DNA from 3 places in the Bradyrhizobium sp. TM239 genome. Region 3 is predicted to be linked to each of the others. Evidence: predicted binding sites of a transcription regulator. Region 3 holds the regulator's gene; each other region holds the start of a gene.
What was found. Region 3 encodes HrcA, which represses chaperone genes, less so after heat shock. Its sites were predicted from a motif close to GTTAGCACTCNCNNNNNGNGAGTGCTAAC; they were not measured.
Positions count from the first base shown of each region.

Region 1: AABA84_RS05975 (co-chaperone GroES) is a predicted target of HrcA. The motif match lies at 2,739-2,767, and genes of this name have one in related genera.
Region 2: AABA84_RS02665 (co-chaperone GroES) is a predicted target of HrcA. The motif match lies at 2,515-2,543, and genes of this name have one in related genera.

Region 1 is NZ_BTIR01000002.1:348,905-353,630, forward strand. Features, by position in the region: gene AABA84_RS05965 (O-linked N-acetylglucosamine transferase, SPINDLY family protein) at 6-2,135, shown strand; gene AABA84_RS05970 (usg protein) at 2,144-2,431, opposite strand; gene AABA84_RS05975 (co-chaperone GroES) at 2,810-3,124, shown strand; gene groL (chaperonin GroEL) at 3,170-4,726, shown strand, end outside.
Region 2 is NZ_BTIR01000001.1:533,713-538,438, reverse strand. Features, by position in the region: gene AABA84_RS02675 (hypothetical protein) at 1-148, opposite strand, end outside; gene groL (chaperonin GroEL) at 347-1,978, opposite strand; gene AABA84_RS02665 (co-chaperone GroES) at 2,126-2,422, opposite strand; gene AABA84_RS02660 (hypothetical protein) at 2,739-3,260, shown strand; gene AABA84_RS02655 (protein phosphatase CheZ) at 3,422-4,207, opposite strand; gene AABA84_RS02650 (L,D-transpeptidase) at 4,523-4,726, shown strand, end outside.
Region 3 is NZ_BTIR01000011.1:488,501-493,226, reverse strand. Features, by position in the region: gene rph (ribonuclease PH) at 1-534, opposite strand, end outside; gene hrcA (heat-inducible transcriptional repressor HrcA) at 716-1,804, shown strand; gene grpE (nucleotide exchange factor GrpE) at 1,902-2,519, shown strand; gene pncA (bifunctional nicotinamidase/pyrazinamidase) at 2,581-3,300, opposite strand; gene AABA84_RS20675 (hypothetical protein) at 3,606-4,547, opposite strand.

The sequences.
Region 1 (4,726 bases), on a different contig from region 3:
AATTCATGGGCAACAGCGTAGGTCAGCGTGCATTTCAGAATGCCCGGCTTCAGAAACGGCAAAAAGCCGAAGTGCTGCCGTTGCTCGGGCACGCGCTGCAGCTGCACAAGATGGGGCTTCTCCCCGAGGCCCAGGCTGCCTATCGTCAAGTCCTGCAGTTCGCGCCCAACCAATTCATGGCGCTGCACATGCTCGGCGCTTTGGAGTCCGATGCCAAGAACTTTCAGCAAGCCGAAATCCTGCTGAGCCGAGCGGTCGCCTTGGATCCGCGATCTGCCGATGCTCATATGAGTCTGGGCATCGCGCTCAACGGGCTGCGGCGTCACGACGAGGCCTGCGCGAGCTATCGAAAGGCCCTCGCCTTGCGGCCCAACCACGCCGCAACCCTCTCCAATCTCGGTAACGCGAGCGTAGCCCTCGATCTTCACGAGGAGGCGCTCCACAGCTACGACAAGGCGATCGCACTCAACGCAAGCCTTGCCGAAGCCCACAACGGCCGGGGTTGGGCGCTGTGCCGTCAGCGCAATTATGACGAGGCCATTGCAAGCTTGAACCGCGCGCTGTCGATCAAGCCTGACTATGCCTCGGCGCTGGCGAACCGCGCCACTGCTTTACGGGAACTCCAGCGATTTGACGAAGCGCTGGCAGACGGCAATCAGGCAATTGCGCTGGCCCCCGAGGACGCGAATGGGTGGCTCGCGCGGGCCAGTGTCCTGCTCCAGATCCAGCAGATTGCCCAGGCATCGCTCGATTGCGAGCAGGCGCTCGCGATCGATCCCGATTCCATTCAAGCTCACCTGGTGCTGGGTCTTTGCCTCGCCGGACTTGGCCGCGTCGACGAAGCCCTCGCCAGTTTCGACAGAGCCCTCGACATCCAGCCTGACCTCCAGAGCGCGATCTCCAACAAGATATTCACGCTCGATTTTGCGGGGGACGCCACCGTCGAACGGCATCAGCAGGCGCGGCAGGTGTGGTGGGACCGTGTCGGCGCGAAAATCGCTTCAGGCGCGGCGGAACCGCATGACAACAGCCGCGATCCGGACCGTCGTCTGGTGCTCGGCTATGTCTCGTCGGATTTCAACGCGCATTCGGCCGCGTTGATTTTCAAGCCGGTCCTCCAACACCATGACCGGGCACAGTTCGAGGTCGTGTGCTACGCCTGTTCGTCGAAAGTGGATGCGACGACCAGCGAATTTCAGGGGATCGCCGATCGCTGGCGCGACGCCTCGCAATGGACCGAAGATCGCCTCGCCGCCGAGATCCGCGCCGACGGCATCGACATCCTGATCGATCTGTCCGGCCATACCAAAGGGAACCGGCTCGGCGTGTTTGCGCGCAAGCCGGCGCCGATCCAGGTGCATGGCTGGGGCCACGGCACTGGCACCGGGCTGCCGACGATCGATTATCTGATCTCGGACCCGGTCGCGATTCCCTTCGAGGTTCGGCATCTGTTTGCGGAGACCGTCGTCGACCTGCCGTGCTTCGTGACGCTGGCGTCGCTGCCGACCGAGATTCCGCGGGCCCCAACGCCGGCGATCTCGAACGGCTTCGTCACCTTCGGCGTCTTCAACCGCATCAGCAAGATTTCGGACGAGGCTGCGCAAGTCTGGTCCAGGATTCTCGAGCGGGTGCCGGGGTCGCGACTGCTGGTCAAGGATGTCGCGCTGGACGACCAGCTGGTCCGCGAGAATCTGCTGGCGCGGTTCGAGGCTTGCGGATTGCCGGCCGAACGCGTCGATCTGCTCGGTGCCACCTTGCGAAGCGAACATCTGGCATCGTTCAATCGCGTCGATATCTGCCTCGACCCGTTCCCGCAGAATGGCGGCGTCAGCACATGGGAAGCCTTGCAGATGGGCGTGCCGGTGGTGGCGAAACTCGGCAACAGCCTGCCCAGCCGTGCTGCCGGCTCTATTCTCACCGCACTTGGCCTGCCGGACTGGGTGACGGACAGCCATGAGGCGTATATCGAGATCGCAACGAGCCGAGGTTCTGCGATCAGCGAGCTCGACAGGTTGCGCCGCGAACTGCCCGACAAGATCCGGGCCGCGGCCGCCAGCAACCCCGTCTCATACGGGCGAGCGGTCGACGACGCCTATCGCGCGATGTGGAAGCGCTATTGCGGCAGCGGTGCCTGATCGCCGATTCAATGCAGCCGGAACACGCCATCCACGGCGCGCAACTCGGCCGGCTTGATCAGCTTGGAGTGCGCGACGGTGACTGAATGGAGGGGACCGTCGAGCTTTTCCTGCCAGAACGCCAGGAAATCCTTCAGCGCCGGAAATTTCGGAAACATGTCGTAGTTCTGCCAGACATAGGTCTGGAGCAGCGAGGGATGATCCGGCATCCGGTAGAGAATTTCCGCCGTCGTCAGCCCGTAACCCAACACCTGTTTCCGGAAGTCGTCGGAAACAACCCCAACCCGCGAGACCATGCCAACCTCCTTTGCAGGAGCGCATTCAGGGGGTGGCTTTCCGGGTACGCAGCTCACGAGCCACCCGATGGAGATGCGCTCACATGAGTGAAATGTGACGCAAACTGACAACCCATCTCAAGCCCAAAAGTTTAACAAGCTGTTGAAATTCAATGCGTTAGCAGCAGAGAACGCTCCGTGCTAATACGGGTCTGCGCTCGGGTTAACGATGGGAGTGAGATTCTGGCAGACGGCGCTTTCGAGTGCTTATTTTTCTGCTAGAAGCCCTTGCCCCCGCAAAAATCCTGCCTTATCTCAGCTTAGCCCGCCTGGCACTCGCTGGCGGCGACTGCTAACAATCTGAAATCTTCAACCCGAGCAATTGCTTAGGAGGACTGCATGAAATTCCGTCCGCTTCACGACCGCGTCGTGGTCAAGCGCATCGACGCAGAAGAGAAGACCGCTGGCGGCATCATCATTCCCGACACTGCCAAGGAAAAGCCCTCGCAGGGCGAAGTCGTCGCCGTCGGCCCCGGTGGCCGCGACGAAGCCGGCAAGCTGATCCCGATCGACCTCAAGGTTGGCGACCGCGTGCTGTTCGGCAAGTGGTCCGGCACCGAAGTCAAGATCGACAGCGTCGATCTCTTGATCATGAAGGAAAGCGACATCATGGGCGTCCTCGACGTCCCCGCTTCCAAGAAGAAGGCGGCCTAACAGCCCCTCTCTCCCTCCAGTCACACATTTCAAGGAAAATTCCAGATGGCAGCCAAAGAAGTCAAATTCTCGGTTGAAGCGCGCGACAAGATGCTGCGCGGCGTCGACATCCTCGCCAACGCGGTGAAGGTCACGCTCGGTCCGAAGGGCCGCAACGTCGTGCTCGACAAGTCGTTCGGCGCTCCCCGCATCACCAAGGACGGCGTCACCGTCGCCAAGGAGATCGAGCTCGAGGACAAGTTCGAGAACATGGGCGCCCAGATGGTGCGCGAAGTCGCCTCCAAGTCCGCTGACGCGGCCGGCGACGGCACCACCACCGCGACCGTGCTGGCCCAGGCGATCGTGCGCGAAGGCGCCAAGTCGGTTGCCGCCGGCATGAACCCGATGGATCTCAAGCGCGGTATCGACCTCGCGGTCGAGGCCGTCGTGGCGGACCTCGTCAAGAACTCCAAGAAGGTCACCTCGAACGACGAGATCGCCCAGGTCGGCACCATCTCCGCCAACGGCGATGCCGAAATCGGCAAGTTCCTCTCCGACGCCATGAAGAAGGTCGGCAACGAGGGTGTCATTACCGTCGAGGAAGCCAAGTCGCTCGAGACCGAGCTCGACGTCGTCGAGGGCATGCAGTTCGACCGCGGCTACATCTCGCCCTACTTCGTCACCAACGCCGACAAGATGCGCGTTGAGATGGACGATGCCTACATCCTCATCAACGAGAAGAAGCTCTCCTCGCTGAACGAGCTGCTGCCGCTGCTCGAGGCCGTGGTGCAGACCGGCAAGCCGCTGGTCATCGTCGCCGAGGACGTCGAAGGCGAAGCCCTCGCGACCCTGGTCGTGAACCGCCTGCGCGGCGGCCTGAAGGTCGCGGCCGTCAAGGCTCCGGGCTTCGGCGATCGCCGCAAGGCCATGCTGCAGGACATCGCGATCCTGACCGGCGGCCAGGCGATCTCGGAAGATCTCGGCATCAAGCTCGAGAACGTCACGCTCAACATGCTCGGTCGCGCCAAGAAGGTGATGATCGACAAGGAGAACACCACGATCGTCAACGGCGCCGGCAAGAAGGCCGACATCGAGGCGCGCGTGGCCCAGATCAAGGCGCAGATCGAGGAGACCACCTCGGACTACGACCGTGAGAAGCTCCAGGAGCGTCTGGCCAAGCTCGCGGGCGGCGTCGCGGTGATCCGCGTCGGCGGCGCGACCGAGGTCGAGGTGAAGGAGCGCAAGGATCGCGTTGATGACGCGATGCATGCGACCCGCGCGGCTGTCGAGGAAGGCATCGTCCCGGGCGGCGGCGTCGCCCTGCTCCGTGCTTCCGAGCAGCTCAAGGGCCTGCGCACCAAGAACGACGACCAGAAGACCGGCGTCGAGATCGTGCGCAAGGCGCTGTCGGCTCCCGCTCGCCAGATCGCGATCAACGCCGGTGAAGACGGCTCGGTGATCGTCGGCAAGGTGCTGGAGAACAAGTCGTATGCGTTCGGCTTCGACTCCCAGACCGGCGAATACGGCGACCTCGTCAAGAAGGGCATCATCGACCCGACCAAGGTGGTCCGTACCGCGATCCAGAACGCAGCCTCGGTGGCCGCGCTCCTGATCACCACGGAA
Region 2 (4,726 bases), on a different contig from region 3:
GCCCGTCGATCGAGGTGAAATAGCGTGTCTCCGGACCACCGGGCGTCGTGGCCTTCGGCGACAGCTTCATCTGGGCGGATGCGGGATGCGGAGAAGCTGCAAGCAGAGCTGCCAAAAGGGCTGTCGAGCAAACCAGAAGCGCACGCATCGATGAAATCCTCGCGCAACGGGCATGATCCGGAAGTGTGAAGCGGTTTTCCGAGAGGATCATGCCCAAACAATTCGAATCGGCGCGTCACCGTAGTGGGTTTTGGCCGTCGGTTGAATCGGAAAGCGGAGGGGCAGGGTCGGCAAAAAAGAAGGCCGCCCGGAGGCGGCCTTCGCAACATTGTAACGGAACGGAGGCTTAGAAGCCGCCCATGCCGCCGCCGCCGGGCATCGCGGGCGGGGCTTCCTTCTTCGGCGTCTCGGCGACCATGGCCTCGGTGGTGACCAGCAGGCCGGCCACGGAGGAGGCGTCCTGGAGCGCGGTGCGCACCACCTTGGCGGGATCGATGATGCCCTTCTCGATCATGTCGACATAGTCCTCGGTCTGGGCGTCGAAGCCGAAGGTCTCGGACTTGTTCTCCAGGATCTTGCCGACCACGATCGAGCCTTCCACGCCGGCGTTTTCCGAGATCTGGCGGATCGGAGCCTCGAGCGCCTTCAGCACGATGTTGATGCCGGCCTGGACGTCGGCATTGGCGTTGGTGAGACGGCCGACCGCCTTCTTGGCGCGCAGCAGCGTGACGCCGCCGCCGGGGACGATGCCTTCCTGCACCGCGGCGCGGGTGGCGTTGAGGGCGTCCTCGACGCGGTCCTTCTTCTCCTTGACCTCGATCTCGGTGGCACCGCCGACGCGGATCACCGCGACGCCGCCGGCCAGCTTGGCGAGGCGCTCCTGGAGCTTCTCACGGTCGTAGTCCGAGGTGGTTTCCTCGATCTGGGCCTTGATCTGGCCGACGCGGGCCTCGATCTCCGGCTTCTTGCCGGCGCCCTTGACGATCGTGGTGTTCTCCTTGTCGATCACGACCTTGCCGGCGCGGCCGAGCATCTTCACCGTGACGTTCTCGAGCTTCATGCCGAGGTCCTCGGAGATGAGCTGGCCGCCGGTGAGGATCGCGAGATCTTCGAGCATGGCCTTGCGGCGATCGCCGAAGCCCGGCGCCTTGACGGCGGCGACCTTGAGGCCGCCGCGGAGGCGGTTGACGACCAGGGTGGCCAGCGCCTCGCCCTCGACGTCCTCGGCGATGATGACGAGCGGCTTGCCCGACTGCACCACGGCTTCCAGCACCGGCAGCATGGCCTGCAGGCCCGAAAGCTTCTTCTCGTGCAGGAGGATGTAGGCATCCTCGAGCTCGGCGGTCATCTTCTCGGGGTTGGTGACGAAGTAGGGGCTGAGATAGCCGCGGTCGAACTTCATGCCCTCGACGATGTCGACTTCGGTGTCGAGCGACTTGTTCTCCTCGACGGTGATGACGCCTTCGTTGCCGACCTTCTGCATCGCCTGGGCGATCATCTTGCCGATGGCGGCATCGCCGTTGGCCGAGATGGTGCCGACCTGGGCGACCTCGGAGGAGGCGGCGACGGGCTTGGCCCGCTTCTCGATGTCCTTGATGACGGAAGCGACCGCGATGTCGATGCCGCGCTTGAGGTCCATCGGGTTCATGCCGGCGGCAACCGCCTTGGCGCCTTCGCGCACGATGGCCTGGGCCAGCACGGTCGCGGTGGTGGTGCCGTCGCCGGCGAGGTCGTTGGTCTTGGAGGCGACCTCACGTACCATCTGGGCGCCCATGTTCTCGAACTTGTCCTCGAGCTCGATCTCCTTGGCGACGGTGACGCCGTCCTTGGTGATGCGGGGTGCGCCGAACGACTTCTCGATGACGACGTTGCGGCCCTTCGGGCCGAGCGTCACCTTGACGGCGTTGGCGAGAATATCGACGCCGCGCAGCATGCGATCGCGCGCGTCTCCGGAAAACTTGACGTCTTTGGCAGCCATTTCTGCAATCCCTCGTGTTTGGTGATGTGTCTGCCGCTCGCCCGTCGCATCAATTCCGGGATCCGAAGATCGAACCCGTCGGAATGATGGATGCCCGGATCGCTTCGATCCGGGCATGACATTCAGCGGCCGTTCAGGCGGATGGCCTTAGGCCAAAACGCCCATGATGTCCGACTCCTTCATGATCAGGAGATCTTCGTTGTCGATCTTGACCTCGGTGCCCGACCACTTGCCGAACAGCACGCGGTCGCCGACCTTGAGGTCGATCGGGATCAGCTTGCCGGCCTCGTCACGGCCGCCGGGGCCGACGGCGACGATCTCGCCCTGGGACGGCTTTTCCTTGGCGGTGTCCGGAATGATGATGCCGCCCTTGGTCTTTTCCTCGGCGTCGATACGTTTGACCACGACACGGTCATGCAGCGGACGAAATTTGGATTTAGCCATGACGTTTCCCTTTGGAGGCTCGCTTCGGAAGGAGTGGAAGTGGGTGGGGCGGCGCTTCCGTCCACCCCCTATCCCGAGGATCGAACGGCGCGCTTAGCAATCGGGCTTTCCGAGTGCTAATAGTGGGCCCGGAAATATGGCTTGGCCGCGATCCTGTCAAGCAAAGGTGGTTAAGCGATTGGTGAGGCGGATATAGGATGGTGGCACTGGAAACTTGTTCGGGGCGCCGACGTATTAAAGGACGTCATTGCTCCGGCAGCGGTTTTGCGCTTGGCTGCAGGAGGGGTGCGGCCATGGTCTTGTTCGGGGGAATGCCATGATCAGTTCAGCTCACGCGCGCACGGTTGCCAATCTGGCCGCCGCCACTTGTCTGGCGCTGCTGCTGGGCGCCTGCGGCGGCGGCATGAGCCTGCCGTCCTTCTCGTCGTCCTCGCCGCCGCCCGAAGCCGAGCCTGGTACTGGTCCGGAAATGCCTGCGACCATTCGCGCCGACGAGATCGTCGGCCGCTGGGGTCTCGCCTCGTTCCAGAACCCGGCCGACCGCGCCCGTACCGAGGCGGCCGCCCGGGCCCAGTGCAAAAATCCCTACGTGATCACCGCCGGCTCCTCCGGCGGCGTGATCATGCATCTGGCCGACCAGGCAACGCCCCAGGAGCTGCGGCTGAAGGGCTCGCCGAGCGGCAAGAACTACATCGGACCGGCGGGTCCGACCCCCGGCGAGCAGGACCGCGAAATCATCTCCTTCGACGGCCGCGTCCTGATCACGCGCTTCATCGACAAGGACGCCGCCACCCGCTACGGCAACATGGTCTACGTCCGCTGCGCGCCGCGGGCGTGACAAGGGTTCGGCTCTAACCACTCGTCATTGCGAGGAGCGAAGCGACGAAGCAATCCAGACTGTTTCCGCGGAGGCACTCTGGATTGCTTCGCTTCGCTCGCAATGACGAAAAAAAACGCCGGCTTGCGCCGGCGTTTTGTTTTTCGCTATGTCGCGTCCGCTCAGTCGAACAGCGCGTCGATGTCGTCCTGCGAGGCGTGGCCGACGTCGCCGGCGAGCTTGGGGCCGTTGAGAAGCTTGTCGTCCTCGCTGCGATTGTCGACCGGCGGCACGACGTGGGACTTGATCGCGTCGACGCCGCCCCAGATGTCCATCATCGCATTGATGTGCTGCTCGATGAACTTCATCGTGGTCATGACCTTGCTGATGCGCTGGCCGGTCAGGTCCTGGAAGTTGCAGGCTTCGAAGATCGAGATGACGCGTTCCTGGATGTCGTCGGCGAGCCGCTTCTGCTGGTCGATCGAGTCCACCTTGGACATTGCGCTGGCGGCCTGGTCGATCGATTCCGCGGCTTCGAGGATCTGCTGGGTCGCCTGCTCGGTGCCGCCGACCACCGCGCCGAGCTCGCCATTGACCTTGGCCATTTCGCCGCCGTCAAAGCTCTTGCCGTGCAGCGTCGCGATTTCGCGCTTGGTGCGGTCGATGGCGTCATGGATGAGGTCGAGCTCGACCTTCAGCTTCTCGCACTGCTCGATCTGGGCCCGATAGGTTTCGAGCATGGTACGAGCCTCGGAGAGCTCGTGGGCGGTGGATGCGTCGATCGCCGCCATGGCTGCGCTGCCGGACAAGGGCAAGGGCGCAGCGCCTTTCGCCATCTGTGCACGGATCGCACGCAACTCGGCCATGATCTCGCTATGCATCGGGATTGCCTCTTCAGTTACGTCCAAAATCGGCATCTCGCCACCAGCGATATCCTCGACGCGAAAACGTTTGCGGTGAACAGCCATCAGGATACTCCCCCCACCTCACTCACGCGTCTTTGTAGGCAGAAGCGATTTAACACGAAGTTCACGGCAGGAACTGTTGTGCGGCTGCGCGCGACGGCGCGCAAAGAAGCGATTAACCATGCGCGTGCGGCGTTCATCGAAAATAAACGCTGATCGCCAAATTGCCCCGCTGCTGACGACGTGGTGAATCCAAACGCCGCTTCTGTTTACCAAACAAAGCGGCTTTTGCCTTTTATTGACCACGTCGGGGGCGCGGACCAGCCATCAGCTCTCCACGGCGCATGTGATCTAGACGAAACAGTACAGAGTACGTCGATGTTCAAGAAAATGTCTGTCGCGCTGCTCGGCAGCGCTTGCACCTTCATTGCCGGCGCAACCAGCGCCAGCGCCTTCGACAATTCGGTGCCGAACGATCCGCCCGCGGTGCTCTACCAGCCGCAGGTGCCGCCGGCGCCGGTGCGCGTCGCCTCCAATGCGAACATGGGCGGCGGATTCATCGAGTTCCTGTTCGGCGACGGT
Region 3 (4,726 bases):
GGCATAGTCGAGATCGAGCACCGGTGTGCCATTGTAGATGCCGCAGGAGATCGCGGCGACATTGTCGCGCATCACATTGGCCTTGATCATGTTGCGCGCCTTCATCCAGTTGATGCAATCGGCGAGGGCGACCCAGGCACCGGTGATCGAGGCCGTGCGGGTGCCGCCGTCGGCCTGGAGCACGTCGCAATCGACCGTGATCTGGCGCTCACCGAGCGCTTCGAGATCGACGATGGTGCGAAGCGAGCGGCCGATCAGGCGCTGGATCTCGACGGTGCGGCCGCTCTGCTTGCCGGCGGCGGCCTCGCGGCGGGTGCGTTCGGAGGTCGCGCGCGGCAGCATGCCGTATTCGGCGGTGACCCAGCCGCGGCCCTGGCCCTTCAGCCACGGCGGCAGGCGATCTTCCAGCGTGGCGGTGACCAGCACATGGGTGTCGCCGAATTTCACCAGGCAGGAGCCTTCCGCATATTTGACCACGCCGCGCTCCAGCGTCACGGGGCGCAATTCGTCGGGCGCACGGCGGCTTGGCCGCATGGGAAATCCTCCAAAACTCGCAGGTTAGGGCTATTCGCGGTGCTTGTAGGTGGGGTGAGGGTATGCGGCAAGGGGAAAGGACAAGGCTTTTTCACCCCCGGTTTTCCGCCCTGCAAACGCGACGCTTGTCAGAACCCTCGGGGATGGACAAATTATGAGCATCTGAGAGGAGTTACCGTCTGTGGCCCATCACGATCCGATCCATCTGATCGCGCCGCGCGCGGGCCTCGCCCAGCTCAACGAGCGTTCTCGCGACATCTTTCGTCAAATTGTCGAAAGTTATCTCGCGACCGGTGAGCCCGTGGGCTCGCGCAATATCTCGCGGCTCATCGCCATGCCGCTGTCGCCGGCCTCGGTCCGCAACGTCATGGCCGATCTGGAACAGCTCGGCCTGATCTACGCCCCGCACACCTCCGCCGGCCGGCTGCCGACGGAACTCGGCCTGCGGTTCTTCGTCGATGCCCTGATGCAGGTCGGCGACCTCAACGAGGCCGAGCGGCAGTCGATCCAGAGCCAGCTTGCCACCGTCGGCCAGGCGCAATCGGTCGAGGCGGCGCTGGACCAGGCGCTGACGCGGCTCTCGGGCCTGACCCGCGCCGCCGCGGTGGTGCTGACGCCGAAATCCAATGCGCGGCTGAAACACATCGAATTTGTCCGTCTGGAACCGGAAAAGGCGCTGGTGATCCTGGTCGGGGAGGATGGCCAGGTCGAAAACCGCGTGCTGTCGCTGCCCCCCGGAGTTCCCTCCTCGGCGATCACCGAGGCCGGCAATTTCCTCAATGCGCGCATCCGCGGCCGCACCCTGGCCGAGGCCCGGCTCGAGCTGGAGACGGCACTTGGAGAGGCCCGCGCCGAGCTCGATCAGCTCGCACAGAAGGTGATTTCCGCCGGCATCGCCAGCTGGTCCGGCGGCGAGAACGAGGACCGCCAGCTCATCGTCCGCGGCCACGCCAATCTGCTCGAAGACTTGCATGCGCTGGAGGATCTGGAGCGGGTGCGCCTGTTGTTCGACGATCTCGAGACCAAGCGCGGCGTGATCGATCTGCTGGGCCGCGCCGAGACCGCCGAGGGCGTGCGCATCTTCATCGGCAGCGAGAACAAGCTGTTTTCGCTGTCGGGGTCCTCCACCATCATCTCGCCCTATCGGGATGCCGCCGGCCATATCGTCGGCGTATTGGGCGTGATCGGGCCGACCCGGCTGAATTATGCCCGCGTGATCCCGACCGTGGACTACGCCGCCCGCATCGTCAGTCGCCTGCTGGGAGGCTGACCGGCGTTTGATCCGATCACGGGCGCTTGATTTTCGGCGCCCGAAGCACGATATCCGGGCCAGAAAAATCCCTGCGACGAATTCGAAAAGAGAGCCGATGACCGATCGAGACCGGCAACCCGAAGACGCGGCCGCGCCGACTGGCGAGCCCGTGGTGTCGAAACCCTATATCATGCCCGACGATCCCGAGCCCGGCTCGGTCGAAACGTTGCAGAAGGAAGCCGCCGAGGCGCGCGACCGCATGCTGCGGACGCTGGCCGAGATGGAGAATCTGCGCAAACGCACCACCAAGGAGGTCGCCGACGCCCGTCTCTACGGCATCACCGGCTTTGCCCGCGATGTGCTCGACATCGCCGACAATCTCCAGCGCGCGCTCGATGCCGTCCCGGCTGAGGACCGTGCCGCCGCCGATCCCGGCCTGACCGCGCTGATCGAGGGCGTCGAGCTCACCGAGCGTTCGCTGCTCAACGCGCTGGAAAAGCACGGCGTGAAGAAGCTCGATCCGCAGGGCCAGAAGTTCGATCCGAACTTCCACCAGGCGATGTACGAAGTGCCCGATGCGTCGGTGCCGTCGGGCACCGTGGTGCAGATCATGCAGGCCGGCTACACCATCGGCGAGCGTGTGCTGCGCCCGGCTCTGGTCGGTGTCGCCAAGGGCGGCGCAAAGGCCGCGCCCGCGGCGAACAACAATGAATCGAGCGGCGCGCCGAACTGATTTTTTTGCGTCATTCCGGGTTCGATGCTTCGCATCGCCCCGGAATGACAGTCGTCTAGCTCTACGCGCTCGCGATATCCGCAGACTGAATCCGCTTCACGCCGGCCTTGGCCATATCGGCCCAGGCCTTTGCCAGCGAGCCCTGCGTGTCGATGCCGCGGCAGGCGTCTTCCACCACATAGACCTCGAAGCCCGCCTTGCGCGCGTCGAGCGCGGTCCAGGCGACGCAGAAATCCGTCGCGAGGCCAGCGACGAAGACGCGCTTGATCTTGCGTCCCTTGAGATAGCCGGCAAGTCCGGTCGAGGTCTTGCCGTCGGCTTCGAGGAAGGCCGAATAGCTGTCGACGTCCTTGTGAAAGCCCTTGCGGATGATGAGCTCGGCGTGCGGGATCGCAAGATCCTTCGACAGCGAAGCGCCGTCGGTGCCCTGCACGCAATGGTCCGGCCACAGCACCTGCTTGCCGTAGGGAAGGTCGACGGTCTCGAACGGCTTCTTGCCGGAGTGGACTGACGCAAACGAAACGTGGCCCGGCGTGTGCCAGTCCTGCGTCATCACCACATTCGCAAACGCTTTCGAGATCTTGTTGATGACGGGCACCACCTGCTCGCCCTCTTTCACCGCGAGGCTGCCGCCGGGCAGGAAGCAGTTCTGCACGTCGATCACCAGCAGCGCGGAGGCATCGTCGGGTTTGATCGATGCCGCTGCAAAGAGTGCGGTTGGAGCGAGAGCCGCGAGCGCGGTCGTTCCAAGCATTGCCAGGACTTGTCGCCGATCCAGCATCGTTCGCCTCCCCTTAGGATGAACTCAACGGAGACGAAGCCTAGTTCCGTTCGTGTACGAACAGAAGCCCGAAAATGCGGCCGGGTTTGGTGAGGGGGTGGGCGTGCAGCCTCAACACCACTGTCGTCCCGGACAAGCGCAGCGCAGATCCGGGACCCATACCCCCAGGGAGAAGTTTGGCGAAGACTCTTCGTGGGTACTGCGACCGACCCCAATCGCGAGATCACGCGGTATGGGTCCCGGCCCCCCGCGCGCAATTGCGCGCTAGGCCGGGACGACACCGAGTGTGTTGGAGCGCCTCTGCCCTAACCCTTCGGCTGAATCCCGTCGCGCACGGCACGGAAGCGGTTGAAGGCGGCTAGCCACTGGTCGCGCGGGGCGCTGGCGATGATGCGCAGCGAGGCGCCGCCGCTCGAGAAGCGGATCCACTGCACCACTGTGACCGGGACCTTGTCCTTGCCGCTGACGCCGTCGATCCGGGTCTCGAAGCCTTGCTGACCGTTGATGCGGATCGGCTCGGACATGGTGACGCGCGATTCGCGCACGCCGGGGATCTGCAGCGCTGCCTCCTGGGCGAAGCGGGCGCGGTCGTCGGCGGCTTGCGGCGTGGCACCGATCACGCCGAGGATCATGAACGGCTTCGACTCATAACCGGTGCTCTCGTCGCCGTCGGCCAGGATGATGCTGGAGCCCGGCGCCAGCGTGCGGATGTCCTTGAATTCGGCGAGATCGGTGATCTTGAACGGCATCAGCGCGATCTGCTCCTCGGCCGAGACCTGCTTGCGGGTGGTGGCGCTCGCAAACATCTGCCGCACCGCTTCATCCGTGTAGATCTTGGTCGCATTCTCCGGGATCTGCACCGCGACATAGCCGGAGAAGCCGGCGCCCGGCACGATCATCGAATAGCGCTTCACCGGCGTGTCGCCGGCCTTGCCGCTTTCGGTGGTGAAATAGGCGAGCCCCGCGGGCGTCTCGATCTTGTCCTGCTTGACGCCGCCAGCGCCGGCCGGATTGGAATTGAAGGCGCTCACGACCTCGCCATAGGCCGCCGGCGGCAACTCGGTGATCAACACCTTGACGCTGCCGTCCTCGCTCTCGAAGCCCGGAAAGGTCTTTGCCGTGCTGAGTCCGACCAGCGGCACCATGCCGAGGCGCAGGCCGGGCGGAAACACGGCGTCGGCGGCGATAGCCGGAAGCGCGGAGGCAATGAGGAGGGCGAGCGCGGCGAGGGGACGGATCAGCTTCATGGGCACTCTGATTGGTTCACATTGAGGCCGTTCGATGGTCGGACACCGGGCCGCTTTGTCGCGCGAGGCAGCTGTGGCGGCTGTCCGGCCCGTCCGCCTTTTACCGGGTTTGGGCGCGCGGCAACAGGGCGGCACCGGCTGCGGTAGCGGGGGCTTGCTGAAGCCTGAACCTGTTAATA